2 regions of the Vibrio toranzoniae genome follow, and region 1 is predicted to be linked to the other one. Evidence: predicted binding sites of a transcription regulator. Region 1 holds the regulator's gene; the other holds the start of a gene.

The links. Region 1 encodes PurR, which represses purine synthesis genes. Its sites were predicted from a motif close to TNANGNAAACGTTTNCNTNA; they were not measured.
Region 2: purL (phosphoribosylformylglycinamidine synthase) is a predicted target of PurR. The motif match lies at 8,105-8,124, and genes of this name have one in related genera.

What each region holds. Positions count from the first base shown of each region.
Region 1 is NZ_AP025514.1:1,101,621-1,116,960, reverse strand. Features, by position in the region: gene elyC (envelope biogenesis factor ElyC) at 1-544, shown strand, start outside; gene torR (two-component system response regulator TorR) at 703-1,416, opposite strand; gene torD (molecular chaperone TorD) at 1,672-2,319, shown strand; gene purR (HTH-type transcriptional repressor PurR) at 2,636-3,640, shown strand; cyclic di-GMP riboswitch class I at 3,811-3,896, shown strand; gene OCU50_RS04955 (TfoX/Sxy family DNA transformation protein) at 4,024-4,614, shown strand; gene OCU50_RS04950 (TVP38/TMEM64 family protein) at 4,750-5,430, shown strand; gene OCU50_RS04945 (putative signal transducing protein) at 5,442-5,759, shown strand; gene OCU50_RS04940 (alpha/beta fold hydrolase) at 5,886-6,683, opposite strand; gene glgA (glycogen synthase GlgA) at 6,968-8,422, opposite strand; gene glgC (glucose-1-phosphate adenylyltransferase) at 8,412-9,629, opposite strand; gene topA (type I DNA topoisomerase) at 10,165-12,795, opposite strand; gene OCU50_RS04920 (YciN family protein) at 13,234-13,479, shown strand; gene aroA (3-phosphoshikimate 1-carboxyvinyltransferase) at 13,541-14,821, opposite strand; gene OCU50_RS04910 (outer membrane lipoprotein) at 14,984-15,340, opposite strand, start outside.
Region 2 is NZ_AP025514.1:2,436,214-2,451,553, reverse strand. Features, by position in the region: gene OCU50_RS11000 (type IV pilin protein) at 1-314, opposite strand, end outside; gene OCU50_RS10995 (GspH/FimT family pseudopilin) at 417-917, shown strand; gene OCU50_RS10990 (PilW family protein) at 895-1,497, shown strand; gene OCU50_RS10985 (hypothetical protein) at 1,494-2,759, shown strand; gene OCU50_RS10980 (type IV pilus modification PilV family protein) at 2,749-3,159, shown strand; gene OCU50_RS10975 (AbgT family transporter) at 3,455-5,017, shown strand; partial or broken gene tadA (tRNA adenosine(34) deaminase TadA) at 5,306-5,909, shown strand; gene OCU50_RS10965 (hypothetical protein) at 5,973-6,107, opposite strand; gene mltF (membrane-bound lytic murein transglycosylase MltF) at 6,401-7,969, opposite strand; gene purL (phosphoribosylformylglycinamidine synthase) at 8,312-12,274, shown strand; gene dapD (2,3,4,5-tetrahydropyridine-2,6-dicarboxylate N-succinyltransferase) at 12,447-13,478, opposite strand; gene ushA (bifunctional UDP-sugar hydrolase/5'-nucleotidase UshA) at 13,980-15,340, shown strand, end outside.

The sequences.
Region 1 (15,340 bases):
CCGCACCGGTTTGATGCGTTTGAGTGAAGGAATTCGTATTCTACGTCTTTATCCTGGTGCCAAACTCATTTTGTCTGGCTACGGAGGAGGCACTGAAGTGAGCAATGCTAGAATGATGGCTAAGGTTGCCCTGGCCCTCGGCGTAGCAAAACCAGACATCATTTTGCTTGAGACAGCAAAAGATACCTGGGAAGAAGCCCGCCAAGCTGCTGCGTTTGTTAAACACAAGAGAATGGTATTGGTGACTTCTGCTAGTCATATGACTCGTGCATTGAATGAGTTCAATGCTGCAGGTATGGATCCATTACCTGCACCCACAAACTACCTTGCACAAGAAGGGATTGTTGAGCCTTGGAATAAGTATATGCCTAAGGCGCTCTACCTTGAGCAAACCGAGCGTTACTGGCACGAGACTATGGGATTGGTTTGGCAAAGCCTACGTGACTGGCTAGACACCAGTAGGGACATTTCAGAAGAACCGGTTGTTGTTCCTGAAGCTTCTAGCTTAGCTGAGGAAGACAGTGAAGTTTCTGCAGCACAATAAGCTCAGCTCAGCCTATTGAGCAGATAGAGCAGCAAAGAAATTTGTAGGTTCTTAGCTCGCTGGCAATAACCGTTAAGTAATAAAAAGCCGAGACATCAAATGATGTCTCGGCTTTTTTCCTTCAAATATCGTTACTAATGATAATTTCCCAAAGGGTATTAGTCACCAGCGAACATATAACCTTCACCGTGAACCGTCACAAAAATCTGTGGATTCTTAGGGTCGAACTCCATTTTGGCACGCATACGACGGATTAGTACGTCGATAGTACGGTCATTAGGCGCGTCCACTCGATGACTGATCATATTAAGAATACGTTCACGGCTTAACACTTGGTTAGGGTGGGAAGAGAGCGCTACTAGCAACTCATATTCCGCTTTAGTCAGTTTAACTGGATCACCGTTTTGGCTTAGTGCGCGACGAGGAATATCAAACGTCCACTCACCAAAACGAACCACAGATTCATTTTCTGTTTCTTCTACCATAGCGACCGCTATTTTACGAGCAGCAGCAATACGCCAAAGTAAGTTTTTAACTCGAACCAATAACTCGCGAAGTTCGAAAGGTTTAGTAACATAATCGTCTGCCCCCATTTCTAGGCCTACGATTTTGTCGATGCTATCCGTGCGTCCAGTAACTAAAATAATTCCAATGTCTGATTGACTGCGTAATTCGCGAGTTAGCATCAATCCATCTTCGCCTGGCAAGTTGATGTCCAGCATAATGAGGTCCACGTTGTTTTCTTCTAACACGCTTCTCATTTGAGCGCCACTTTCTGCTTCGCTCACTGTGTAACCTTCGTTCTGGAAGTATCCAACCAATTTACTGCGGGTTACCACATCATCTTCTACGACTAATACGTGATAGCTCATCTACACCACTTTTCTTATTTAATAGTTTCAATGACTATTCTATTCATAACTAGTAACAATTCTAGTGGTGCAGAAGATAAAAGCCATAAACATGGATTTTTTTTGATACAAGACAATCTTAAACCTTGCTATTTATCGTCCATAACAATTCAATATGGGCATTACCACTAACGAGTAGCTTTGCGCTGAGCAAATATCACGGTTAGTTAGACTGAATACCCCGGGTATACGAAAGACGATATTAGGATCAATCAAATGAAAGATACAAAAGCGTTCAACGAACAAAGAGCAGAAATCTACTGGTGGTTATCAAGCTTATTCGCCAAAGAACTCACTCAAGAAGAACTCGATCACTACCACTCTGTTGAGATTCGTTCTTTCTTGACTGGCTTAGGCGAAAATAAAACACTAGAACCTGCGATTAATAACTTAGTTGACGCACTAAACCGTCTGCAAACACGTGAAGACGCGCAACTGGAACTGTCTGCTGACTTTTGTGATCTTTTCTTAAAAACAGATAAACATGGCGCTCTTCCGTACGCTTCTATGTACATCGGCGAAACTGGACTATTGAACGATAAACCAGCAAAAGAGATGGAAGAGATCATGGCTAAACACAACTTAGTGGTTAACCAAGACCTGAAAGAGCCAGCGGACCACATTGCTATCGAACTCGATTTCCTTGGTAACTTGATCATTCGCTCTAACGAAACTGAGCTTGAAGAAGAGCTAGAAAAATCATTTTCTGTTCAACAACAGTTTATCGAGCAACAACTCCTTACTTGGGTACCCAAGTTCAACGTGAAATGTCATGACGTTGACGAATTCGGTTTCTACGCTTCAGTCTCATCTCTGTTACTCGCCTTCTGTAATTTAGACGCTCAATATCTAGCTGGTGACTAAACTTATTGCATGACTAGGTAAATAAATTCAATAGAATGTGACAATTCACCCGGATTTCAGGGTGAATTTTATTGCGAGTAACTTCTAGTCAGTCTAAAATTGTGACCGCAAACGATAAAATATGAAACATTCACGAAATGCTATGCTTATTTAAGTTCAGAGCATTTCGGTGTTAAGACAAGCCGCTCAATAGCGGTTTTTTGTTTTTTAGCACGTTAGTACCCAAAGAGCCCTACAAATTACAGCTCTTAGTTAGGTAGCTTAACGGCTACTTTATTCCGTACTTTGGGAAAGTAGCTTCTAATAGGATAAAACCATGGCCACGATAAAAGATGTCGCTCGCTTAGCCGGCGTATCGACAACCACCGTTTCTCACGTAATCAACAAAACACGTTTTGTTGCAGAAGCGACTCAAGAAAAAGTAAACAAAGCTGTAGACGAACTGAACTATGCACCAAGTGCTGTTGCTCGTAGCTTGAAGTGTAATACAACGCGCACTATCGGCATGCTTGTTACTCAATCAACCAACCTATTCTTCTCTGAAGTTATCGATGGTGTTGAGAGCTACTGCTACCGTCAAGGTTACACTTTGATCCTGTGTAACACAGGTGGTATCTATGAGAAGCAACGTGACTACATTCGAATGCTGGCAGAGAAACGTGTAGATGGCATCTTAGTTATGTGTTCAGACCTAACTGAAGAACTAAGAGTGATGTTAGACCGTCACGCTGACATCCCTAAAGTTATTATGGACTGGGGCCCAGAGAGCTCTCAAGCTGATAAGATCATTGATAACTCTGAAGAAGGTGGCTACCTAGCAACCAAGTACCTGATTGAACGCGGTCACTCTAAAATTGCCTGTTTAAGTGGCCACTTAGACAAAGCAGCCTGTGTTGAACGCATTGCCGGTTACAAGCGCGCACTCAACGAAGCTAAGATTTCTACCGATAACAACATGATCATCGAAGGCAACTTCGAGTGCGATACGGCAGTTCTTGCTGCAGAGCAAATCGTTGAGATGGAAGATCGCCCGACTGCTGTATTCTGCTTTAATGACACGATGGCACTAGGTCTAATGAGTCGCCTGCAACAGAAAGGTATTCGTATTCCTGAAGATATTTCGATCATTGGTTACGACAACATCGAGCTGGCTGAATACTTCTCCCCACCTTTAACAACGGTGCACCAGCCGAAACGTCGTGTTGGTAAAAATGCTTTCGAAATTTTATTAGAACGTATAAAAGACAAAGATCATGAAAAACGTGTCTTCGAAATGCACCCTGAAATCGTAGAGCGATGTACAGTTAAAACGTTAAATTAATTGATAAAATGAGTTTAATTTCATCAAGCGCACCTTTAGGTGCGCTTTTTTTATCAGCAACCAAAGTGAACCTAGATGCACAACACAAAGATCATTAATTGAAGCAATATCACATTTTGAAATAACAAGTGTGAGCCTCATTCAACAAAAACTTTATTCTATTCAATCAGTCACGCACAGGGCAAACCTCTTGAAAAAGTGGGACGCAAAGCTTCCGGCCTAAACCACTCGTTGGTATGGTAGCGGGGTTACCGATGGCAAAATGCAGTAACTACTAATCATTTAGTAATTTACGGCCTATTGACAATTTTATTGCAACATTTTGCTAATCTCTCGGACCTGCTTATTTGGTGGCGTAGTTCAAATACACCGAGATAAATAACATGGATAAACCGATACTAAAGGACTCAATGAAGTTATTTGAGCCCCTAGGAAAAATAAAATCACGCTCAATGTTTGGTGGATTCGGTCTTTTTGCTGATGACACAATGTTTGCTCTGGTTGTTAATGACCAACTGCACATACGAGCAGACAAATGCACAACAAAGCAATTCGAACAACAAGGGTTTCAACCATACGTCTACAAAAAGCGTGGCTTCCCTGTCGTTACTAAATATTTCGCTTTACCTGAAGGCTTATGGCAAGACCAAGAGCAAATTTTGCAGCTTGCAACCACGTCTCTGGGTTTTGCTAAAGAAGAAAAAGCTGAACAGTCTTCTGCTAAGCCGACCCGACTCAAAGATCTTCCGAATCTTCGACTCGCGACTGAACGTATGTTGAAAAAAGCAGGTATTGATTCCGTAGAACGTTTATATGAATCTGGCTCTGTAAACGCGTTTAACGCTATTAAAGAATCACATACATCCTCTGTCAGTATTGAACTACTTTGGGCGTTAGAAGGAGCAATTAATGGTACACATTGGTCCGTAATTCCACAGCAACGTCGTGAAGAACTTATAAATCGTGTTAACTAACGCTGTTAGCTTAAACCTATCGATACAACTAAGCCGCATTTCTTGCGGCTTTTTTTATATCTGCTGAAAGTTAATCTATGCTTTGCCTGTCTATCTATACTATCGGTATGCATTGAAAATTTAGAGGAAGTATCAATGAGTAAGAAAATGATATTGGGTATTGTGTTGGTCGTAACAATTGTCTTGTTAGGCATCAATTTCGGCCAGTACTTAACGCTTGAAAATGCTAAGACCCAACAAGCTGTTTTAAATGACTACATTGACAGCAACTTTATTTCAGCTGCCGCTATCTATTTTATTGCGTATGTAATGATTACTGCTTTCTCAATTCCTGGTGCCGCTGTTGTCACCCTGCTCGGAGCTGCTCTATTTGGTTTCTGGAATAGCTTGCTGCTGGTATCTTTCGCAAGTGCAATTGGCGCCACGCTTGCCTTTTTAAGTAGTCGCTATTTATTACGAGACTGGGTCCAAACTAAGTTTGGCGGAAAATTAACGACGATTAACAAGGGGGTCGAAAAAGACGGAGCATTCTACTTATTTTCCCTGCGTCTGATTCCTGTATTCCCATTTTTCCTTATCAACCTATTGATGGGCCTAACGCCAATGTCGGTCAGTCGTTACTACATTACAAGCCAAATAGGCATGCTACCAGGCACGGCGGTTTTCTTGAACGCCGGAACTCAACTTGCGGAGATTGACTCACTTTCAGGTATCATTTCCCCTTCAGTATTGTTGTCATTTGCTTTGCTCGGGGTGTTCCCAATTTTTGCTAAATGGCTAATGGGTAAATTTCGCTCAACACCGATAACTGATTAAGGTTCTATGTCATGAAAATCTTTGTTGCATCGAATCCGACAGAAGCCCACATCATATGTGGATTGCTAGAAAGTGAGAATATTGCATGTGAGGTCCGTGGTGAGGGGTTGTTTGGTTTAAAAGGGGAACTCCCATTTACAGAAGATACTGACCCGTACGTTTGGCTGTATGAACCAGAACTGGCCAACAAAGCTCTCACTATTGTAAATGATTACCAAAAGCAGCAAGATTCGATCATCTATGAAGAGTGGCGATGTAGTGAGTGTCACGAAGTCAACGAAGCACAATTTGGCTCTTGTTGGCAGTGTGGCGCAGCCTCACCTGAGTAATACGCCAAGACTGTGACAAGAGGCTCGGTTTGATACCTCCTCAAAATAAAAACGGGAAGCTAATCTAGCTTCCCGTTTTTATTTCAATTCTATCTAATCATCTACCCTGAGAATAAACCTAGAGAATTATTGAATTTGCTTTTGGATAAACTCGATAGAATGTTGATTGAATGCTTCAGGGTTTTCTACATTGCATACGTGACCGCAGTTAGCTATTTCAACCAGTTCACTCGACTCATGTGCTTGCACCATTTCCTTTACTGGCTTAATGAACATGTAATCACGCTCTCCCATTAAATAGAGAGTAGGAATGGGTAACTCTCTATCTTTGAAATACTTCATTAGGGGATTAACATCTGCGGTTAAGATGAACCAACGTTTAAACTCTTTTTGGCACAGTTTCTTTGCTTCTCGGATAAACAGATGACGGGACTCTTTTTGGCTTTTTTGTGGCATTACTACATACGCAAAAAGACTGTATAACCACATATAAGGAATAATGTGTTTACTTAAGTTACCTAATTTGATTAAAACTTGAGAACGCGTGTTTAGCTTAGTGACAGCGCCACCTAATACCATTGAACGCACACGCCCTGCAGCTAACTCCGCAACGTTACGTACTATGATCGTGCCTAAAGACATGCCAACAAAATGTGCAGAACGGATTTTAAGATGGTCTAACACTTTGAGAATATCAAGCGTCACTGATTTGAAGGTATAACGATTCGAAATCAGCCCTTTAAGTATATTGTCTGATTTACCATGCCCTCTCAAGTCAATGAGCAGCAAGTTGAAATGCTGTTTATACGCTTTGATCTGCTTGAACCAAATGGAGGAGCTGCCTCCAGCGCCATGCACAAATACAACCCACTCATCGCTCGTAGGGTGAGTAAATGTTTTATGAAATAGTAAACTCTCAGACATACCTATCGCTTTAATTATTGGAATGGAGCTATGCCTCTTCACGAGGCGATGACTAGGATATCACGCTATCAAGAACTTTAAGTGATAATAGTGTCAAACCTATCATTAGTCATGTGAATACCTACCCCACCTTTTCTACCTGACTAAAATGAGTTTGCAAGCTTGGTCTTCGTAAACGTGATGTGATCTGATCAGAAAACAAAAAGGCACTCTACCACCAGAGCGCCTTCTTTTATTAAGAACTGTTGTTGTCCGCCAGCTAATTTTAAAGCTGAATCAAAAAGTTAAAATGCCGAATGGTACATGGCAAGATATTCTTTAGCCGCCACTTCCCAATTAAAATCTTGTTGCATCGCATAAAGCTGAACGCGCTTAATTTCAGATGGATTTTGCGCATAAAGCAGCAATGAACGATGTAAGACTGCCAGTAACGCCTGCGGTGTTGGCTCCTCAAAAGCAAACCCTGTAGCTAACTCAGGGGCTTGGTCGTAATCATTCACGCTGTCTTTTAAACCACCCACAGAACGGACTATCGGTAAAGTCCCGTAAGCCATGCTGTAAATCTGGTTTAAACCACAAGGCTCGAATTCGGAAGGCATCAAGAAGAAATCAGAGCCCGCTTCAACTAAGTGCGCAAGTTCATTATTGTACGCTTCTACGAACGAGAACTTATCTGAGTGAAGTGCGGATAGCTCTTTCAACTGACTCGCCAACACTGGATCGCCTGTTCCTACAATCACGATCTGAAGCTCGTTCTTCAAAAACTGCTCGATGATGGGCAATAAATAATGCACGCCTTTTTGATGGGTCAGACGACAAACCATGCCATACACAGCGCAGTCGATAGCTGGCAAACCAACATTTTGTTGCAATTTTTGCTTACACGCCGATTTACCACGAACCATGCTGTGCTTGGTCGCTTTGTATTTGCGAGGCAAAAAATCATCCGTTTCAGGATTCCAAGCACCATAATCACAGCCATTCAAAATACCGAACAAGTCCGAAGCTCTGTGTTGGAACTCTGCTGCCATACCATGACTGCCAAGCTCAGTTTTGAGCTCTTCTGCATAGGTTGGGCTTACTGCATTCACTTTGTCTGCACACAAAACACCCGCTTTTAGCATGGTAACGTGAGTATCACTTACTGCAGCTTCAGGTACGCTATAGCTGTGCATTTCAGGCAGGCATTGCAACTCTTCGTAAGAAAAAACGCCTTTGAACACCGCGTTGTGAATTGATATAACACTGCGAGTGTTTTCGAAAAATTCGTGCTGGTGATAACGAAACTTAAGCAAGAAAGGAACAAAGCCCGTATGCCAGTCGTTTACATGGACGATATCAGGTTGGAAACCAAGCTTTGGCAACATATCCAAACACGCAGCGCTAAAAAACGAAAAACGTTCTCCATTGTCAGCGTAAGCTTGGTTGTTCTCTGCATACATTTCTGGGCGGTCGAAATACTGGGCACATTCGATGCCTAAAACTTGAACGCCTTCTACGGTCAGTTTCTTAACCTGATAAGCAGTATGAGGCCAATGATCGAGTTCAGTCGATAAAATAACGTCTGCTGAGTCAATGTTTGGAATATTTCTATATGCGGGAATAGTCACTCGAACGTCCTGGTCGAGAGCTTGCAAAGCCTTCGGCAGTGCCTTGGCTACATCAGCCAAGCCACCACTTTTAATCAAGCCTTCAACTTCAGACGCTACAAAAAGTACCGAGAGAGTCTTAGTAACCAACTCGTGCTCCTTTTTCAATAACTACGACACCATCATCAGATACGTGGTAATGCTTTTTGTCTTCTGTCAAATTTACACCAATCTGTGTACCCGGTGCGATGTCTGCATCTTTATCAATGATAACGCGGCGCAGGATACAACCCTCACCCACTTTTACATCACCGAGTAAGATACTTTCGCTAATATCACACGCTGATGCGATATTGCTACGGAATCCCAATACACTCTTTTCAATACGCGAACCACGTACATAACTACCGCTACACACAAGGCTATCAATGATCTGAATTCGACCATTTGCCGAATCAGTAAACGTAGCTGGTGGTAGTGGTGGGTAATAAGTGTGTAGAGGCCATTTGCGGTTGTATAGTGAGAATGGCGCATCTTTCTTGAGAAGGTCCATGTGCGCTTGCCAGTATGCGTCAATCGTACCTACATCGCGCCAGTAAACTTCTTCTTTCTCACCAGTAATACGGTTGGTGCTGAAATCATAAACAAACACGTCACCACGTGGGAACATGTTTGGAATAATGTCTTTGCCGAAATCGTGTGTCGAACCTTCTCTATCAGCATCTTCCGTTAGTTCAGCAAAAAGTTCTTTCGCTTCAAATACGTAGTTGCCCATTGAAACGAGCGCTGATTCTGGATCGCCCGGAATCGACTTCGGATTTGCAGGTTTCTCTTCAAAGCCAATCATACGACCGTCAGCATCAACCTCAATAACACCAAACTCAGAAGCTTCTGCAAGTGGCATACGTAACGCTGAAACCGTTAAAGCCGCTCTCTTTTCTTTATGGAAATCAAGCATCTGTTTGATATCCATTTTATAGATGTGGTCAGAACCGAAAATACAGACTTGATCTGGTTCTTCCAACTCCATGAAACCCATATTTTGGTAAATAGCATCTGCCGTACCTTCATACCAACGCTTTCCTTTACGCATTTGCGCTGGAATAGGGTCAATAAAACGATCTGTTATACCACTGATATTCCAACCTTTTTTCATATGATGAAACAAAGATTGTGACTTAAATTGTGTTAACACATAGATCTTCATAAGATCTGCATTGACGAAATTGTTTAAAGCGAAATCAATTAAGCGGTAGCTACCACCGAACGGAACCGAGGGTTTGCTGCGAGATTCTGTTAAAGGTCTCAAGCGCGAGCCTTCGCCACCAGCAAGAATCATTCCCAATACACCAGCCATTTTATTCTCCATATATCTATAGCTTGTCGATGTCAGTACTCGTAGAGGTATCTTCCTCTGGGGGATGAGCACTAACACTTATTCAGGGTACTTAGCGAATATCTATTCACATACAGTGACAATATCCTAAGCCAAACGTTATTATATGTGCATTATTATTTGCACTTAGTTTTATATACGTTATCGACTTTCCTGTCGATTTCAATTTTTAATACGCCATTCTGCGCTATGTAACCGATTGCTTTTTCTAAGACTTAAAGCAGCTCACACTACCCCCTCTCAGAGATACATTACATTAACACTCACCACACATTAGGTATACAACTAACCCCAAACTTGAGAGTTACAGTATTTTAATTGAGTTACAATACTGTTAAAACCACATAAAAAGATACGATTAATCATTTCCTTCATTTTCCTGTGGTCATTTAATAAAACTTCAGAACTAACAGGAGTCTACCATTTGCATAATTAGTCATATTTAGATCAAAAAAAAAGCAGCCGAATGGCTGCTTTTTCAATCAATAACGTTCAATCACTTTTCTTTGGGCTTTTTACGCTTATCCGTAACTTCCCATTTACCGTCGATGTACAACGCAGTCCAACCGGATGGTTTTCCATCGACTTCAGTACGCACGTAGTTTTCTTTAGTCTTACGACTAAAACGAACCACTGTCGGCTTACCATCAGGGTCAGCAACTGGTGCTGATGTTAGGTATTTGAATTTAGGTGAAATTCGGTCTTTAAAACGAACCAGCTCTTCTACTAATGGCGCACGTGTTTCACGCGATTTAGGGAAGTTACTCGCCGCCATAAACAAGCCAGAAGCACCATCACGAAGCACAAAGTACGCGTCTGAATTTTCACATGGAAGCTCAGGGAAGTGCACGGGATCTTCTTTAGGTGGCGCAACTTCACCATTCTTCAAAATCTTACGAGTGTTCTTACAATCTTCACTAGTACAGTCCATGTATTTTCCGAAACGACCGTTTTTCAAAACCATGTCAGAACCACACTTATCACATTCAACAAGCGGGCCATCGTAGCCTTTCACTTTAAATTCGCCGTACTCAACCACATAACCTTCACAGTTAGGGTTGTTACCACACACGTGCATCTTACGCTTATCATCAATCAGATAAGCATCCATTGCTGTTTCACAGATAGGACAACGTTTTTTGGCTCGAAGTGCTGCGGTTTCAACGTCCTCTTCAAGAACGTTAACAATGCCTTCTTCATCACCAAGGTTTATTGTCGTCTTACAACGCTCTTTTGGTGGAAGCGCATAACCAGAACAGCCAAGAAATACACCTGTCGAAGCGGTACGAATACCCATTTTACGGCTACAAGTCGGACACTCAATATCGGTTTCCACGATATGGTTTGGCTTCATGCCACCAGCGTCTTCGTCTAAATCCGCTTTTTCCAAATCGCCAGTAAAGTCTTCGAAGAAGTTATCTAGCACGCCTTTCCAGCTTGCTTCCCCTTCTGCGATCTGGTCTAACTTCTGCTCCATACGAGCAGTGAAATCGTAGTTCATTAGGTCATTGAAGCTGCCGTCTAGACGGTCAGTAACAATCTCACCCATCTTCTCTGCATAGAAACGGCGTTGTTCAACTTTCACGTAACCACGATCTTGAATCGTCGAGATGATCGATGCATAAGTTGAAGGACGACCAATACCACGCTTCTCAAGCTCTTTAACAAGTGCCGCTTCAGTGAAACGTGCCGGTGGCTTAGTGAAGTGCTGTTTAGGGTCTAACGCAATGAGATCGAGCTTATCGCCAATCTGCACTGCTGGAAGAATCGTGTCTTCGTTTTTACCCATTGGGCGTTGAACGCGTGTCCAACCATCAAATTTAAGGATACGACCTTTCGCTTTTAACGTGTACTCATCTGCTTTAACGCTTACTGTCGTTGAATCGTATTGAGCTGGTGTCATTTGACATGCTACGAATTGATTCCAAATCAGCGAGTAAAGCTTGTGTGCGTCTGCGTCTACGCCGTTTAGGTCTTCCGACTTAACATCTACACTTGAAGGACGAATCGCTTCGTGGGCTTCTTGAGCGCCCTCTTTGCTGCCGTATACAAGTGCTTTAGGTGGAAGGTATTTCGCGCCGTACTCAGAACCAATGTATTCACGAGCGGCTTCTACCGCTTCTGAACTCAAGTTGGTTGAGTCAGTACGCATATAAGTGATGTAACCCGCTTCATACAAGCGTTGAGCCAGCATCATGGTTTTCTTTACGCCGTAACCAAGACGCGTACTCGCCGCCTGTTGCAGCGTTGACGTGATGTAAGGTGCAGACGGCTTACTCTTCGTAGGGCGGTCTTCACGCTTACATACTTCGTATTGCGCTTTTTCTAAAACACTAACTGCAGCTTGAGTTTGCGCTTCGTTTTCAGGTTTAAACGCAACACCATCTTTCTGCGCAACTTGTAGCCTGAAATCTGTTTTATCTGTTGTTTTAGTGTCAGCATGTACATCCCAAAACTCTTCAGGGATGAAAGCGTTAATCTCACGCTCACGCTCAACCAACAGCTTAACGGCTACCGATTGAACACGACCAGCGGACAGGCCTCGAGCTACTTTCTTCCAAAGCAGAGGTGACACCATAAAGCCAACAACACGGTCCATAAAACGTCGTGCTTGTTGTGCGTTTACGCCATCAATGTTTAGCTCACCTGGAGTTTCGAAAGCTTGTTGAATAGCATTCTTGGTGATTTCGTTAAAGACCACTCGCTTGTATCGCGTTTCATCGCCACCGATGATCTCACGAAGGTGCCATGCGATAGCTTCTCCTTCGCGGTCCAAATCGGTTGCGAGATAAACGTGGTCTGCGTTCTCAGCCAGTTTTTGTAATTCAGCAACAACTTTTTCTTTGCCAGGTAAGATTTGGTAATTCGCTTCCCACTCTTTGTAAGGGTTGATGCCCATTTTTTTAATGAGTGCTTTGCGATCTTTTTCTTTTTTGATACGAGCTTTCTCTTCTGGGCTCATACCTTTTGTTGAAACTGCAGCAGCCTTTTTACCAGTACTTTGACCTGCCGTTGGTAAATCACGTACGTGACCTACACTCGACTTTACGACAAAGTCTTTGCCAAGGTATTTATTAATAGTTTTAGCCTTGGCTGGCGACTCCACTATAACGAGCGATTTACCCATATTGACTCTAACGTCCTTAATCACGATGCTTCAGCACCAACAATTTAACTTGCGGGCTTTTACGCATGATATTCTAAATTCATTGCTTCTTTTTTTACTATTGTGCGAGATTACTAGAAGATCAACCGCTTTTTTCAAAATTGGATCTGATCGCTCGACAATTCGACGACTCATAGATAAAGGGTCACAATATAAAGAAGCTATAAAGTACTCACGAAGAATACTTGCAAGAGCCTATTCATCAGGCATTACGTCTAAACGGGCTCATACTAAGCTTGTCCGCGAATCTAACGCGAGTTCCATTCAATTATTTTTGTCGTAAATCACAAAATAAATTGTGGATATTCGAAAAGACTCTCTTAAACGGTTGTGAAATCATTGAATTTCTAGTTCGACACCATAAACTCAACGTTATATTCAGTTATCAGAGATAAACTCATGACAAAGAAAGTAATCGCAGAATTTGATTTACTGCTTATCGCAAACCAAATTATCCAATCACATGATGACTACATTGAAGGCATGCGCGCAAACAGCGTAGTAGAACAAGACGATGTTCTCATTTTCAAAGGTGAATATTTCTTAGACAGCAATGGAATGCCAACAGAACATACAACCGGGGTATTTAACATGTTTAAATACTTAGCGCACCATCTTTCGAAAGAATTTACGCTTCAGCAATAATTCAAAAGCTTGCCATTTAGGCAAGCTTTTTACTTCCTCAACCTTTATATGCTTTGCATTTTTATAGACTTAGCATTTTCAGCTTATCGAAGTAGTCAGGGAATGTCTTTGAAGTACAACCTGGATCGTTGATGGTAACCGGCGTATCGCTCAAGGCGACTAACGAGAAACACATCGCCATACGGTGATCATCATAAGTATCAATCGCCGCGTGTGTCAGTTCAGCTACTGGGTTAACGATTAGGTAATCTTCTCCCTCTTCAACCTCAGCACCGACTTTACGTAATTCGGTTGCCATTGCAGCCAAACGATCCGTCTCTTTCACACGCCAATTGTAGACGTTACGGATAGCCGTTGTGCCTTTCGCAAACAGTGCCGTTGTCGCAATAGTCATCGCAGCATCAGGAATATGGTTATAGTCCATATCAATACCTTTCAGCTCGCCACAACGAGAGATAACGTAGTCGTCACCCCATTCGATTTCCGCACCCATTTTCTCAAGCGCATCAGCGAATTGGATATCACCTTGAATACTGTTTTTACCAATACCAGTGACCTTAATTTCACCACCTTTAATCGCAGCAGCTGCAAGGAAATAAGACGCTGATGATGCATCGCCTTCCACTAAGAAATCACCCGGCGTCGAGTAAGATTGCCCGGTAGGAATCACGAACTCTTGGTAATCGTTATTAACCACATCCACACCAAATTGTTTCATGATGTGTAGCGTGATATCGATATAAGGCTTAGAAACCAATTCACCGTCAATTTTGATGGTCACTTCGCCTTCAGCCAGAGGAGCAGCCATCAAAAATGCCGTCAAAAACTGACTAGAGATAGAGCCGTCGATTGAAACCGTCCCACTTTTAAGACCAGTACCTGTGATCTTCAGTGGTGGGAAGTTTTCGCTTTCTAGGTATTCGACTTCGGCGCCGGCTTCGCGTAGTGCTGTGACTAAGTGGCCAATCGGACGCTCTTTCATGCGTGGCTCGCCTGTCAGAACATACTCACCACGACCTAAACAAAGTGCTGCAGCAAGCGGTCGCATCGCCGTACCTGCGTTACCTAAGAAAAGTTCAAGAGCTTTATCGCTTGAGAATGCACCACCCACACCCGTTACTTCACAAACAGTTTTGTCAGCAGACAACTGATAATCGACACCTAGTTGAGTCAAGGCATTCAACATATGGCGAATGTCATCACTGTCTAGCAAGTTTGTTAGGCGAGTTGTTCCAGTTGAAAGTGCCGCCAAAAGAAGTGCACGGTTGGAAACACTTTTTGAGCCAGGTAGGTTTACTTCCCCACTCACTTTTTGAATTGGTTGTAACGTAAGGCTTTCCATTAAATCTTTTAGTCCTTGTACCACCCGAAGTCACTGGCGCGTATTTATTTTCGGGTGATGAATAATTCTTCGTACTCGCAGATTAACTAACTTTTCCAACGAACTCCAGAGCTAATCCCCTTGATAAAGGCGATTAATCAGTCAATCAATTGAACCAAGACACTAGTACACGACATCAACACGTACGCCATCAGAAAAATAGAGAATTCGCACATCATCACCTCGGTTAAACAACATCGAGTTATCGACATCTTGAATAATGTTAACCAACTTACCCTCTTTGGTTTTGACCAATAACTCGACAAGTTTGTACTCAACTTTGTACTGTGTATTGCCCCGGTTACGAGCTATTCCCGCACCAGCCACTGCGCCCACGGCCGTTGCGACTTCCTTACCAGTGCCACCACCAAATTGATTACCGATTAAGCCACCGATCGCAGCACCCAATAAGGTTTCCCAACCATTCGCTTTCGATTCAACGATCTCTTGTTGAGTGATGTATCTAACCGTATCGATCTC
Region 2 (15,340 bases), 1.3 Mb from region 1:
TAGGTGGTGCTGCTGGCCGAAACCGCTAGCGTGTATCGGCTAGTATCGGTATCACAAAATAAACATGTCCCTCCAGAAACAATACCCGCCGCTGCCGACGCGTAGTTTCCCGTGTACAGCGTCTCTATTTCCAACTGTATCTTTGTCATATCAGCCATTGCTGTGACTCGATGCGCCTTTATCACATGATTGGTATAACTTGGATACGCTATTGCACCTAGTATCCCTATGATGATGACAGTCAACAATAATTCGATCAATGTCATTCCTTTAATACTTAAGTTGTTGTTGTTGCATTTATTTTTTCGAATCATCACGAGTAGTTCCCTTTTATTATTCTGCCCATTTTTCTCTGGTGATAGCATCTGTGCAAGATTAAATACGGTTACGTATCGGTTTACATAGGAATTTGGGAAATGTCTCGCGGGTTTACCTTCTTAGAGCTACTTATAACCATTTCAGTGCTCTCAATATTATTGGCAGTTGCTGCGCCAAGTTTTAGTTCTGTCTCTCAGACTATTAAAATGCAAAGGCTAGCAAGTGAATTGAACGGTTTTATGATGCAAGCGAAATCTGAAGCTGTGATGAGAAATACAGACCTTTGGGCGCACTTTCTGATGAATGGTAACTCAAGTGATACTGGTGACTGGAAAGTCGAGCTAACTGAATTTAATGTTCCTAATACAGGTACTGCAATATTAACGATGGAGGGCGGGGCGTTCCGTAATGTTGATGTCACCGTTAACTATAGCTCAGAACAAATAAAATTCAGTGGAATCAATGGAAGGGCTAAAGATGGAAGCTTTTTATTTGATATTAATTCAAAGCCATTGAAATTAATCACGTATAGAGCTTCTGGGCGGATGAGGATATGTGGTGTTGGGGGAGACTTTTATGGTTATCAAGCCTGTAGTTAGAAGGCGACAATGTGGTGCGACTTTAATTGAATTTATGATCTCTTCTATCTTAGGCGTTATTGTTATTGGAAGTGTCGGTTCAGTCTTTATGTCAGGACAAAATATAGCATCAGAGAAAAGTAAGGAGTTGCTATTACTACAGCAAGTTTCTGGTGCTCTCCAGTATTTTAAAGAAGATCTCCAGCGAGCTGGCTATGATGGAGGAGCTGGGATATCTCTAAAATTATCTGATGCCACAAATATAGTATACATATCTCCGGACTCAAAAACGGTCGCATACGCTTATACATATCAATCTGAGGTGAGAAATGTTGCGTTTGTATTTGATTCAGGTGTAGTAAAAGTCTGTGACAGTCCTTCTACCACTGTAAAAACAGTGTCTGCAGCCACGAGTGGTTGTTCTTCTATTTTTGAACCAAATCAAATCCGAGTGATTAACTTCGATGTTAGACAATCAAGTATAGGCACTCAAGGGGTTAGTTCAGGTATTACAACCATTGCGATCTCTGCGGAGTTGGTTGGGGAGCCTTCAGTAAGTTATTCATCAAGTGTGGTTGTAAAAAATAGGAATTGGGGATGAATAAAAATCAACAAGGCGCGGTTGTTCTATTGGTGACAAGCGTGTTACTGGTCTCTGCTTTAATGCTCACTTTCGGTAGCTATCGTTCGGTTTTCTACCAAATAAAGAGAGCTCAAAATGAAGTGGAAGCTCGTAAGCAGCATTGGAAGGCAGAAGGAGGTTTAGAATGTGCGATTACAGAAATTAAATATGATCGTTCTATTCATCCAGTAAATCAGGCTTATAGTTTATGTGATTTATCTTCAATATCTATTTCCCCTCAGACTGTCGGTGAAACGATATATACGTTGACATCAATGAGTGGTTACAATTCATTGAAAAAAAACATAGATATATCTTCTCGCTCAACTGGAGCTATTCAGGCTCGATCTGACCTTAAATTGATCGGTGCGAATGAATTTGTTCCCGATGTTGAAGGGGATGATCAATGTGTATCTGTTCGGTATGCGAGTGGGTTTATCATGAATGGTTCATTTAAAACCTTGAACCCTGCAGGTGTTATTTGTGACAGTGCGTACCAAACAGACACAGAGGCATCGGATTATATGTGCATATCAGGTGATAGTAATTGTGTGAAGCATAGTAAGTCGGATTACGACCTAACTGTTGTCGGGAGCGATATAACTCACAGAGGTGCAGATAAATTAGTTGAAAATGACTTTGTTTATGATCCTAGTCTTGACCCATTTGAAAGTTTTTTTGGAGATACAAGAAGTAATATTGATTCAATAAAAGCAGAGTATGAGATTGTACAAGGGACTGTAACCTCAGGATCTTCGGGAAGTGATAGCTGCCAAGATAGAATCAAGAATGCTTACTCTATAAACGATAATGTTTGGGTTGAAGGTGACTGTGATCTTGAAAGTGGTAACTTGCTGAATACAACTTCAATTGGTGCATCATCGAAGGTGTTAGTCGTCGAAGACGGGATTCTTAGTGTAAATGGGGCCAATGACTTCCCTGGTATTATATATCAGTTATTCACCTCTACGATTCCAAGCGATGCGAATTTAAGCTCGCGTTGGACAAGTGATGTTTCCACGTATAACAATCTTTCTACAGCTGAGTTAACGGTAGCCCAAAAAAAGAAACTAACATTCTTCTCTCGTGGTGCATTTAAGCCTAAAGGAGGTTATGTTTTTGATACACCGGGAGGCTTAACCGTTTTTGGTGTTTCATTAAGTTTAACCTTTGATTCTGGGTCTGTTCCAAATAACAGCTTAAAGGTTAAGTGGCAAAAAGGTTCATGGAATGATTTGTAGGCAAAAAGGCTTCAACTTAATCGAAGTACTCATTTCTTTTTTATTGATAGGAGTAGGAGCTCTTGGACTTATTAAACTACAAACGTATGTAGAGCAAAAATCTGATTTTGCTATTCAAAGTGTTGAGGCTTTGCACTTAGCTGAAAATAAATTGGAAGGATTTAGAACTCGCGGAGCATCTGCAGCCTTGTCAAGTATTACCCCTACCGATTTTATTACTGATATCGTCGATGGTGAGGATCACACCCACGTTAAGTATCAACTTGATTGGACTGTGACGAGTCGTTTATCTGGGGCTTTGAAAACTATCCAGATGACCAGTTCGTGGCAAGATAGGTTTGGAGAAGATCAATCCATAACTTTAGATACAATGATTTCTAAATACAGTGAGTTTGACTGACCTTTTAAACAAACATTGTCTGTATATCAGTTTCCACCAACTTTTTACTGATAGTTGTAATTTTTCGGGTGTTATTTGCGCTCTGGTTAAAGTTATGTATACGAGATGGTGTGTTTTGTGTTTTTATATTGTTGCTTCCTAATGGTAATTTTGCAAAATATGTCTCCATTTATGTAAAATAAGGCGGAACCTTGTGCTTTTTAATGGCGATTTAAATAGAATATGTGCTGTGCCAATAGGCCTTGATTAAAATTTATATAAGCCCTAAACAAACAACATCACATATGGAGTTACCATGAGTAACCAAGCCGTAAAAAAAGCACCGCCGACTGATAAGATCAGTGGGATGGACCGCTTTCTAAACTTCATTGAACGTGCCGGTAACAAAATCCCAGATCCAGCCCTACTCTTTTTTTGGGGACTTATTTTAGTCTGGGTGTTATCTGCAGTATTCTCACGTTTTACTTTCGATTTGATTCACCCTGTATCTGGTGAAGCCATTGTCGTTTCGAACTTATTAACCGGTGAGTCCTTTGCGAGCTTTTTAGCTAATATGGTGACTAACTTTACCGGGTTTGCACCTCTTGGCATCGTACTGGTTGCTATGTTGGGTGTTGGTGTTGCTGAAGCTTCAGGCTTTATTAATACTGGTCTGAAAAAGATGCTGAACGTGACTCCAGCTAAGCTATTAACGCCGATGCTTATCTTGGTAGCTATTGTGTCTCACACAGCTGCCGATGCTGGTTACGTACTTGTTATTCCTCTTGGTGGTATTATTTTCCACGCTGCGGGTCGCCACCCTCTAGCGGGTATTGCAGCTGCGTTTGCTGGTGTATCAGGTGGCTTTGCGGCAAACTTCTTGCCATCAGGTATCGATCCTCTTTTGGCGGGCTTTACACAAGAAGCTGCGCAAATTCTTGATCCAGATTACATAGTAAACCCTCTTTCTAATATCTTTTTTACCGGTTTATCTTCCCTATTAATTGTAAGTATTGGTTGGTATGTAACGGATAAGATTATTTCCCCACGTCTTGCTAAAACGGCTATCGATGAAGATGCAGAAGAAGCACCGGATATGGGGTCATTTACTGAAATTGAAAGTAAGGCTTTCTCGCGTGCGGGTTGGGCAATGGTCGTTGGTATTGTTGCTTTGATTGCTGCTTTAGTCCCTGAGACCTCGCCCTTGCGTTCTCCTGCGGGGGAGATCACTTCTTTTAATGCGCCAATTATGAAGTCTATTGTACCGCTTATCTTTATCCTGTTTATTATTCCAGGGGTGGTTTACGGTCGTATTGTTGGTACTTTTAAAGCTAGCGACGACATCATTAAATCGATGTCTGCAACTATGGCAAGCATGGGCAGCTTTATGGTAATGGCTTTCTTCATTGCTCAGTTCCTAGTCGCTTTCTCTCAATCTAACTTGGGTACATTACTGGCGCTATCTGGTGCTCAGTTATTGCAAGCGATGAATCTACCAGGACAAGTGACGATTATTGGTATGATTTTACTCACCGCATTTGTTAATTTATTAGTCGGTTCGGCTTCTGCTAAGTGGGCGCTGATTGGTCCTATTATGGTTCCAATGCTAATGGCTGTCGGTATCTCTCCAGAGCTGACGCAAGCGGCGTACCGTGTTGGTGACTCAGTTTCCAATATCATTTCTCCGATGATGGTGTTTTTCCCATTAGTTGTTGTTTACATGCAGCGTTATGTGAAGGGGTCAGGCATTGGTTCATTAGCCTCTATGATGATGCCATACTCTATCGCGATGGCAATTGGTTGGTCTATCTTCTTGCTAGCTTACTGGGCGCTTGGTATCCCACTAGGTATCCAAGCACCTTACACTTACACAATGTAAGGCCCCACTAAGTCATATTAAGCTGCACTAATAAATGTTAAGCTCGCACCGAACAAGCGGGCTTTTTACTGATTATTTTCCAATGTTCTATATTTATTAGGGCAGCTTTAATGAGCTAATGGCTATTTTTATTCCGTGTTTCGTATTCCTTATACTGAGTATAAGACTAGGATCTAACTTAAATAGCACGGTATTCTCAGATAACCGAACTCTATTTTTAGTCACTTCAATTAGAACCCCGTTAGTCACTTTATTTCACGATATTGTCCACTTTCGCTAAGATTAGGTATGCTTTATTGCATACCTTTTTTGTTCCTATTTCTTTGTTTTTCTGGAGTTCCCTTTGTCAGACTATCAATTCAGCCCTCAAGATGAAATTTTTATGCGACGTGCCATTGAGGTGGCTAAGCGAGCTGAGAGTGAGGGAGAGGTTCCCGTGGGTGCCGTGTTGGTAAAAGATGATGAGATTATCTCTGAAGGGTGGAACCGTTCGATTGGTAGTCACGATGCCACGGCACACGCAGAAATCGAAACTTTGCGTAAAGCGGGGCAAGCTCTGGAAAATTACCGACTGCTCGATACCACTTTATACGTCACGCTAGAGCCATGCCCTATGTGCGCGGGCGCCCTGTTACATAGTCGTGTAAAACGCATTGTGTTTGGTGCGCCTGACTTGAAAGCTGGTGCGGCGGGTACAGTATTGAACTTGTTTGAAAGCCAAGCCTCGTACCACTATGCCGACGTTGAATATGGCCTATTAGAAGAAGAGTGTCGCGAGCAATTGCAGGCATTTTTCAAGCGTCGTCGAAAAGAGATCAAAGAGCAAAGAAAACGACAGCGATTAGATGAAGAGCTGGTCGAAAAGGCAGATAAAAGCCACCAGTCTGAATAGAGCGTGCCGCGCTCATGAGACGTTAAGAATAGGCACTTTCTATGCGAAAGTGCCTACGTAAACTTACTCGGCAATCATCTGCATGAAAGCACGGTTGCGCCAAATGATCTTTTTCTTATTATTTGAAAGCATACGCTTACGACGGTTTGCAGCAACGGTCTTATCAAGGCGCTTCGGTTTCAGCTTGTTCTTTATCATTTTAACGATTTCCTATTTGTCGTCTGACTTGTAGTTTGGATCAATGTTTAATTATAGTGTTATTCGTTCTGCCACGTTCGAATTTGCTTCGAGAGACATTCTACTCAACATTCGACGTCTTGATGAGACAACCCGTAATATTGATTATGGTGTGCCGTTATAAAGTTCGATTGTTACTGCAATATGACACGCTGCCTCTAAGCCTCCCTTTGCCGATCCCACTCCGTTAGCACGAAGCCATAAATTAGGGTAATAAAAAAGAGCAAGGCTAAATGGCATTGCTCTTTTAGATTTTACTGTGGGGAAGCAGAACTATTAATAACCGACTGAGCAGCATTGATGGCTGATTCAGAGCCTGAAATCTCTAAAGGCGGGATCACGACCAAATCTTCAAGGCTCGCTTCTTGTTCTTTATGCCGCTTATTTACATGGCCGATAATACTCTGGTAATAACGGCGAATGTTTTCAACGTAATTTTTTGCTTCATCACCGCGGGCGTACCCGTAACGAGTATGTCTATAGTATTTCTTCTGTCGTAATAGAGGTAACCTATCTTTTACATCCCCCCAAGCATCAGGATCGCCACCTTGTGCTTTGGTTAAGCGACGTGCATCCATCATGTGCCCGTAACCTACATTATATGATGCAAGGGCAAACCAGATTTTCTCATGTTGGGCAATGGAGTCTGGGACCCGGTTTACGATACGACGCAGGTATTCGACCCCACCCTGTACCGATTGCTTAGGGTTGAGACGGTTAGTCACACCAACACTCTTCGCTGTAGGTAATGTCAGCATCATCATACCGCGAACACCCGTCGGTGAGCGTGCGACAGGGTTCCAATGTGACTCTTGGTATGCCAAAGCAGCAATTAAGCGCCAATCAAATTCTTTCGAGTATTTCTGAAACAGTGGTGACCATTTTGGTAGTTTGCTATCTAACGCGCGGATAAAGGCACGAGTATCAACGTAGTCAAAGGTACCAATGTGGCCGATATATTTCTCTTCCAGTGAAGCCAATTCACCAGATTGCTTTAGGTGGCCGAAGAACTCGATCAGTAAAGCATAAAGACTTTCATCTTCAGATCTCTGTAAATACCAAGAGATTGGTTGGTCTTCTGTGAGCTCAAAAGCTAATGCGACGTCTGGGTACAAACGTTGTGCCAGTGATAGCTCGATAGAGTCTGCCACCGTAAATAAACGTTCACCTGTCGATACTTCTTTTAGCAGGTCATTGATGTCTGCATTGTCGACCGCATCGTAGATAAAGTCATCGTGTATTTTCTGCAGCTGCTTGAGTGTTGGTTCGAAGTGTGAGTCTTTCACTACCACCAAAGCTGGAGTTAACGTGTCACTGGATGGTGTTTCTTCCGATTGAGTTTGTGCGTTTACAAATTCAGCCTGACGTTCGTTTTCAAACGAAATCAGTTGTTCGAGGTTTCTTGGCCTCCATTGACCTTTCTTGTACACGACTTGTTGGCTTACATAGTAATAAGCAGGTGCAGCGCGATACGCACGTGTCAGGTTATTGTTTTGTGTTAATCCGGTTGCGATGAGATCGATTTCACCTTTCTTTAAAGCAGGGAATAGGCCGGATAAGCGGTAAGCGGGTTTAACCTCAAGCCTTACACCAAGCTCTTGTGCAAACTCACGAGCTAACTCGTAATCTAAGCCTGCTGGGCCATCAGGACCAATGTAATAAGAGAGTTGGTTATTGAGGGTTCCGACACGAAGAACGCCGCGATCTCGTATCTGCTCAAGGACACTTTTAGGTTCAGATTCAATCTGGCACCCTGTTAGTCCAAACAAGGCAATAGCGAGCAGAAGGAATTTAAACGAAAAGGTGGGCGTAAATTTAGGCATCAAAATGAAATCTCGAAAAGTGGAAGCCCCTTTATACCAAACCATGCAAGGCTGGCAAAGTAGGTTTAATTAAACAGATGTAAAAGTGGTGATAAATGCAGCAAAAGTACCATTTATACAGAAAGATAAAAAAAATAACGCAAACGGTTGCTTTTGGTGTTACGTCACAAAAAGAAATGCTTTATAATGCGCTCGCATTGAAGAGGTGGAATCGGCATAGGTTTGGCAACCTTCGGGAAATACTCTCAGGAATAGCTTCGAAGAAAACAGTTAGGTTGTACCTGTAACCCACTGAATTTATTCCAATACTACCTTAATCAACTGCATAAGAGACCTAAGCACATGAGAATTTTGCGTGGCTCCCCAGCTCTATCTGAGTTTCGTGTTAACAAGCTTTTAGAGCTTTGTCGTGAATTAAGCTTACCTGTAACAGGTATTTACGCTGAGTTTGCCCACTTTGCTGATTTAACGGCAGACCTAGACGAGTCTGAGGTTGAGAAGCTAGAAAAGCTACTGACTTACGGTCCAACGCTTCCTTGTACAGAGAATGGTGAAGAGCATGAACCTGAAGGTTTACTGCTGCTTGCAACGCCACGCCCGGGCACTATCTCGCCTTGGTCTTCAAAATCAACAGATATCGCACACAACTGTGGACTGGCTAAAGTGTCACGTCTAGAGCGCGGTACTGCTTTCTACATTGAAACCTCTGCTGAACTTTCTGAGCTTCAACTTGTTGAGCTGAAAGCAATTCTGCACGATCGTATGATGGAAGTGGTTTTTACTGACTTCGAATCTGCAGCGGCACTGTTCACGGTTGCTGAGCCTGCTCCATATATGGAAGTTGAGCTATTAGCAGGTGGACGTAAAGCGCTTGAAGAAGCAAACGTTACCTTAGGTCTTGCACTTGCGGAAGACGAGATTGATTACCTTCTTGAAAGCTTCACAGAAAAGCTAGGTCGTAACCCGACTGACATCGAGCTAATGATGTTTGCACAAGCGAACTCAGAGCACTGTCGTCATAAGATCTTTAACGCTGATTGGACTATCGATGGCGTGAAGCAAGAAAAATCATTGTTCAAGATGATTAAGAACACCTTTGAAACGACACCAGAACACGTTCTGTCTGCTTATAAAGATAACGCAGCGGTAATGACAGGTTCTGAAGTCGGTCGTTTCTTCCCAGATCCAAAAACTCGCCAGTACAACTACCACCAAGAGAAAACACACATCTTGATGAAGGTTGAAACGCACAACCACCCAACGGCTATCTCTCCTTGGCCGGGCGCATCAACAGGTTCAGGCGGTGAAATCCGTGATGAAGGCGCAACGGGTATTGGCGGTAAGCCAAAAGCTGGCCTGGTTGCTTTCTCTGTATCTAACCTTAAGATCCCGAACTTTGTTCAACCTTGGGAAACAGACTTTGGTAAGCCAAGCCGTATCGTTACTGCATTGGATATCATGCTTGAAGGTCCTCTTGGTGGCGCGGCATTCAACAACGAATTTGGTCGTCCAAACCTACTTGGTTACTTCCGTACTTACGAAGAGAAAGTCAACTCTCACGCAGGTGAAGAAGTCCGAGGTTACCACAAGCCAATCATGCTGGCTGGTGGTCTTGGTAACATCCGTGATGATCATGTTCAGAAGAAAGAGATCCCGGTAGGCGCAAGCCTAATTGTTCTTGGTGGCCCTGCGATGAACATCGGCCTTGGTGGCGGTGCGGCATCTTCAATGGATTCGGGCTCTTCTTCTGAAGATCTAGATTTCGCTTCGGTACAACGTGAAAACCCAGAGATGGAACGTCGTTGTCAGGAAGTGATCGACCGTTGTTGGCAGCTAGGTGATGCGAACCCAATCGCATTCATCCACGATGTGGGCGCGGGCGGTATCTCAAATGCCCTTCCTGAGCTAGTAGACGATGGTGAGCGTGGCGGTATCTTCAACCTACGTGACGTGCCAAACGATGAGCCGGGCATGAGCCCACTTGAGATCTGGTGTAACGAATCTCAAGAACGTTACGTAATGGCCGTTGCTGACGAAGACATGGCAACGTTCGACGCAATTTGTAAGCGTGAACGCGCACCATACGCAGTGGTTGGTAAAGCGACTGAAGAACGTGACCTGAAACTTGAAGATTCACACTTCGACAACACGCCAATCGATATGCCAATGGACATCCTATTAGGTAAAACACCTAAGATGCACCGTGACGCGAAGACGCTAAAAGCGAACAACCCTGCGATTGACCGCTCTGGCATCGAGATGAACGAAGCGGTTGACCGTGTTCTTCGTCTACCAACAGTGGCTGAGAAAACATTCCTTATCACTATCGGTGACCGCTCGGTAACTGGCCTTGTTGCTCGTGACCAAATGGTTGGTCCATGGCAGGTTCCTGTTGCTAACTGTGCTGTAACAGCAGCAAGTTACGACTCTTACCACGGTGAGGCGATGTCTCTTGGTGAGCGCACGCCAGTTGCACTACTAGACTTCGGTGCATCAGCTCGTCTAGCGGTTGGTGAAGCAATCACTAACATTGCTGCGACCAACATCGGCGATATCAAACACATTAAACTGTCAGCGAACTGGATGTCTCCTGCGGGTCACCCAGGTGAAGACGCAGGTCTTTACGAAGCGGTGAAAGCAGTCGGTGAAGAGCTATGTCCAGCACTGGGTCTAACTATCCCTGTGGGTAAAGACTCTATGTCTATGAAGACTAAGTGGGAAGAGAACGGCGAGCAGAAAGAAGTCACTTCTCCGTTATCTCTTGTTATCACTGCATTTGCTCGTGTTGAAGATGTTCGTAAGACGATTACGCCTCAGCTTCGTACCCCGAATAACCTTGAAGGCTTAGGCGCTACAAGCCTAGTACTTATCGACCTAGGTAACGGCAAAAACCGTCTAGGAGCAACGGCATTGGCACAGGTTTACAAGCAGCTTGGTGACAAGCCAGCTGATGTAGACAACGCAGCGCAACTAAAAGGTTTCTACGAAGGCGTTCAAGCACTGGTTGCTAACGACCAAGTTGTGGCTTACCACGATAAAGGTGACGGTGGTCTATTCGTAACACTAGCTGAGATGGCATTCGCAGGTCACTGTGGTGTTAATGCTGATATTGCGGCGCTTTTATCTGCATCAGAGAACAGCGAAGATACGCTAGCAGCACTCTTCAACGAAGAGCTAGGTGCAGTAATCCAAGTACGTAACGACGACCTAGACGCAGTACTTTCTACTCTTGCTGCAAACGGTCTAGAAGCGTGTTCACACGTAATCGGCTCTGTTGCTGATTCTGATGAGTTAGTGATTAAATCAGGTGAGACTGTCGTTATCGAACGTAACCGTACTGAGCTACGTACTATCTGGGCTGAAACTACGCACAAGATGCAAGGTTTACGTGATAACCCAGTGTGTGCTGACCAAGAGCACGAAGCGAAGAAAGACAACTCAGATCCAGGTCTGAATGTTATCCTAAGCTTCGATGTGAACGAAGATATCGCCGCACCATTTATCACTGGTTCTATGATAAATAAAGGCGCTAAGCCTAAGATGGCAATTCTGCGTGAGCAGGGTGTTAACTCTCACGTTGAAATGGCAGCAGCATTCGACCGTGCAGGCTTCGAAGCAACTGATATTCACATGAGCGACATCCTAACGGGTCAAGCGGTACTAGAAGAATACAACGGCCTTGTGGCATGTGGTGGCTTCTCTTACGGTGACGTATTAGGTGCAGGTGAAGGTTGGGCTAAGTCGGTTCTATTTAACGACTCTACTCGTGACCACTTTGAAAACTTCTTCAAGCGTGAAGATACTTTCTCTCTAGGTGTGTGTAACGGTTGTCAGATGTTATCTAACCTGCGTGAACTTATCCCTGGAGCTGAGTACTGGCCACGTTTCGTTCGTAACGAATCTGAGCGTTTTGAAGCTCGTTTCAGCCTAGTTGAAGTTCAGAAATCTGATTCTGTATTCTTCAATGGCATGGAAGGTTCTCGTATGCCAATCGCTGTTTCTCACGGTGAAGGCCGCGTCGAAGTGCGTGATAACGACCACCTAAACGCGATTGAAAACTCAGGTACAGTTGCTCTACGTTACGTTGATAACAACGGTAACCAAACGCAGCAATACCCGAATAACCCGAACGGTTCGCCAAACGCTATCACTGGTTTAACAACGACGGATGGCCGTGTGACTATCATGATGCCTCACCCAGAGCGTGTATTCCGTACAGTTGCTAACTCTTGGTCTCCAGAAGGTTGGGGCGAGAATGGCGCTTGGATGCGTATGTTCCAAAACGCACGTAAGAATGTGGGTTAATCTGGTTCACTAAACCTAAGAGTTTTAAAAGCTAATAAAAGCGCAGACCTAAAGGTCTGCGCTTTTTTGTTAGGCTTGATGTTTATAGAGCTAGGATCAAAAAAAGCCGCTGGATTTAACCCCAGCGGCTTTATGATTTATAACAAAATGCATCTAGCATCTAGCGCGTAGATTAGTTGTTGCTGTGTAGCTCGCTGTTTAGTTCAACAGCAGACTTGTTCGCTAGACATTCAATTTGACCAGTGATCGAATTGCGACGGAACAGAAGATCAGAAACGCCAGCTAGGTCGCGAGCTTTAATGATTTCGACTTCGTTGCCTTCTTTATCTAGCATACGAACCTTAGTACCCGCAGTCACGTAAAGACCAGACTCAACCGTACAACGGTCACCCATTGGGAAGCCAAGACCCGCGTTTGCGCCTAGTAGGCAGTTTTCGCCGATAGAGATAACCATAGTACCGCCACCAGATAGCGTACCCATTATAGAGGCGCCACCGCCGATGTCTGAACCGTTACCCACAACAACACCTGCAGAGATACGACCTTCAACCATGCTTACGCCAGTTGTACCCGCATTGAAGTTGATGAAACCTTCGTGCATAACCGTTGTACCTTCACCCACATGTGCGCCAAGACGAACACGAGAAGTGTCAGCAATACGAATACCTGTTGGTACCACGTAATCCACCATTTTAGGAAACTTGTCTACGCAATCTACAGACAGAGCGCGACCAGCAAGGCGAGCTTCGATTTGACGCTCAGCCAGCTCAGGAAGGTCGATAGGGCCTTCGTTTGTCCATGCGATGTTGTGCAGTAGACCGAAGATGCCGTCCAGTACTGTACCGTGCGGTTGTACTAGGCGGTTAGAGATAAGTTGTAGCTTAAGGAAGCCTTCAGCAACTGATGCTGGCTTCTCGTCAGTCGCAAGAACAACAAGAACAAGTGGTTGCTCAGATGCTGCTGCTTTTTCTGCAAAAGATGCGTTTGCTGCATCGTCGTTTGCTGCGAATGCTTTCGCCAGTTCTGCGCTTTGTGCAGCAGAGATTTCGATAGCTTGGTTGCCTTCAGTGTAACCTGCAACCTCACCAACAGCTGCTACAAGAGCATCGCTTGGGTTTAGAAGTGGGTTAGGGAAGAACGCTTCAATGATTTTATTGTCGCGATTTTTGGTTGCCGTACCGAAGGCTAGTGAAAAGTAAGCCATGTTAAATCTCCATATGATGAGTCTTGATTTTGCTATTCAATAACAACGGCTCGAATAATAAGCGCTGCCGTTAGCAAAGTTAATTTAATTGCGTTCATCATAAAGAGAGCGCCTCTGTTATGAAAGAGCGTAGGGGGATAAAGTCTGTAAAATGATACTGCTTGTCTTTTTAGCGATAGTTTTTATTATCCGGATACTAACCTAAGAGCTTAACGAGTCGCACTCACTTTAGTTGCACGTAACAACCTCTATTCAATATTTGATACTTATATTAAGTGAGCTCTTTGTTATCAGTATCAATAGGATTAGTCACACTTCCTTCATAAATATATGTTTATTATGAAAATTAATCGAGTTCTGTTGATTTATCGTTTGTGCTTACAATCTGAGTAAATACCCAAACTTTCAACCAACTAACTAAGATGAAAATCACTAAAAATTAAAAAAATATCAGTATATTCCTGCAATAACGACATTAAAACGATGAATAAAGGATCTTCTATGAATTTTACTAAGTCTTTACTGGTGCTCTCTATCGGCGTGGCGATGGTTGGCTGTGGCTCGGATAGTGACGATATCACGGTGACATGTGATACCGCGGATTCTTGTACCAAGTTTACGGTTTTGCATACTAACGATAACCATGGTCGTTTTTGGGAGAACAGTAAGGGTGAGTATGGGATGGCGGCTCGTAAGACGCTGATTGATAGTATTCGTGAAGAAGTTACTCAAAATGGTGGTGAAACGATCCTATTGTCTGGCGGTGATATTAATACCGGTGTGCCTGAGTCTGATATGCAGGATGCCGTCCCTGATTTTGTTGGTATGAACCTTCTCGGTTACGATGCGATGGCATTAGGCAACCATGAATTCGACAACAGCTTAGATGTACTAGACATGCAGGCTGAGTTGGCTGACTTCCCTATGCTAGCGGCGAATATTTATATAAAAGATGGAGACACAGTTACTGATGAACGCCTTTTCTCTCCATATAAAGTATTTACCATCAATGGGTTAAAAATTGCGGTTATTGGCTTAACGACCAAAGACACAGCGAAACTTGTTAATCCTGATAATGTCGCGACGATTCACTTTGCTGACCCACAAGTCGAAATCAAGAAAGCGATACAAGAAATCGAGGCCAATGAAACGGTCGATCTGATTTTTGCTACGACTCATATGGGGCACTACGCCGATGGTCAGCATGGTAGTGAAGCGCCTGGCGATGTATTGCTTGCTCGATCCCTAGAAGAAGGGCAGCTAGATGCAATTATTGGTGGGCACTCTCAAAATCCAGTTTGTATGGAAGGCAATGAATACGCAGATTTTAATCCGGGAGATGATTGTAAACCGGACCAACAAAATGGTACTTACATCATGCAAGCTCACGAGTGGGGTAAGTATGTAGGTCGAGCTGACTTTGAATTCTATGACGGTAAATTACATTTAGCGAAATACGCTCTGGTTCCGGTGAACTTAAAAGAGAAGGATGAAAATGGTGATTATCAGTTTATCCAAGCTGAAATTGAACCAGACTCAACTGTGATTGCGACGCTTTCTGCGTATCAACAGCAAGGACAAGAGTTGCTTGATGAGGTTATCTCGAACACAGATGCGAAGCTTGAAGGTGAGCGTAATGTGGTTCGAACTGAGCAAACTAATCTTGGGCATTTGTTAGGGGAAGCTTATCGTACATATAAGCTAGTGAATGCTGATTTTGGTGTGATGAACTCTGGTGGTGTACGTGATTCAATTGCAAAGGGAAAGGTGACGTATCGCGATGTGTTGACGGTGCAACCTTTCGGAAACTTCGTGACCAAAGCAACGATGACAGGGGCTGAGGTGAAAGCGTATTTAGATGT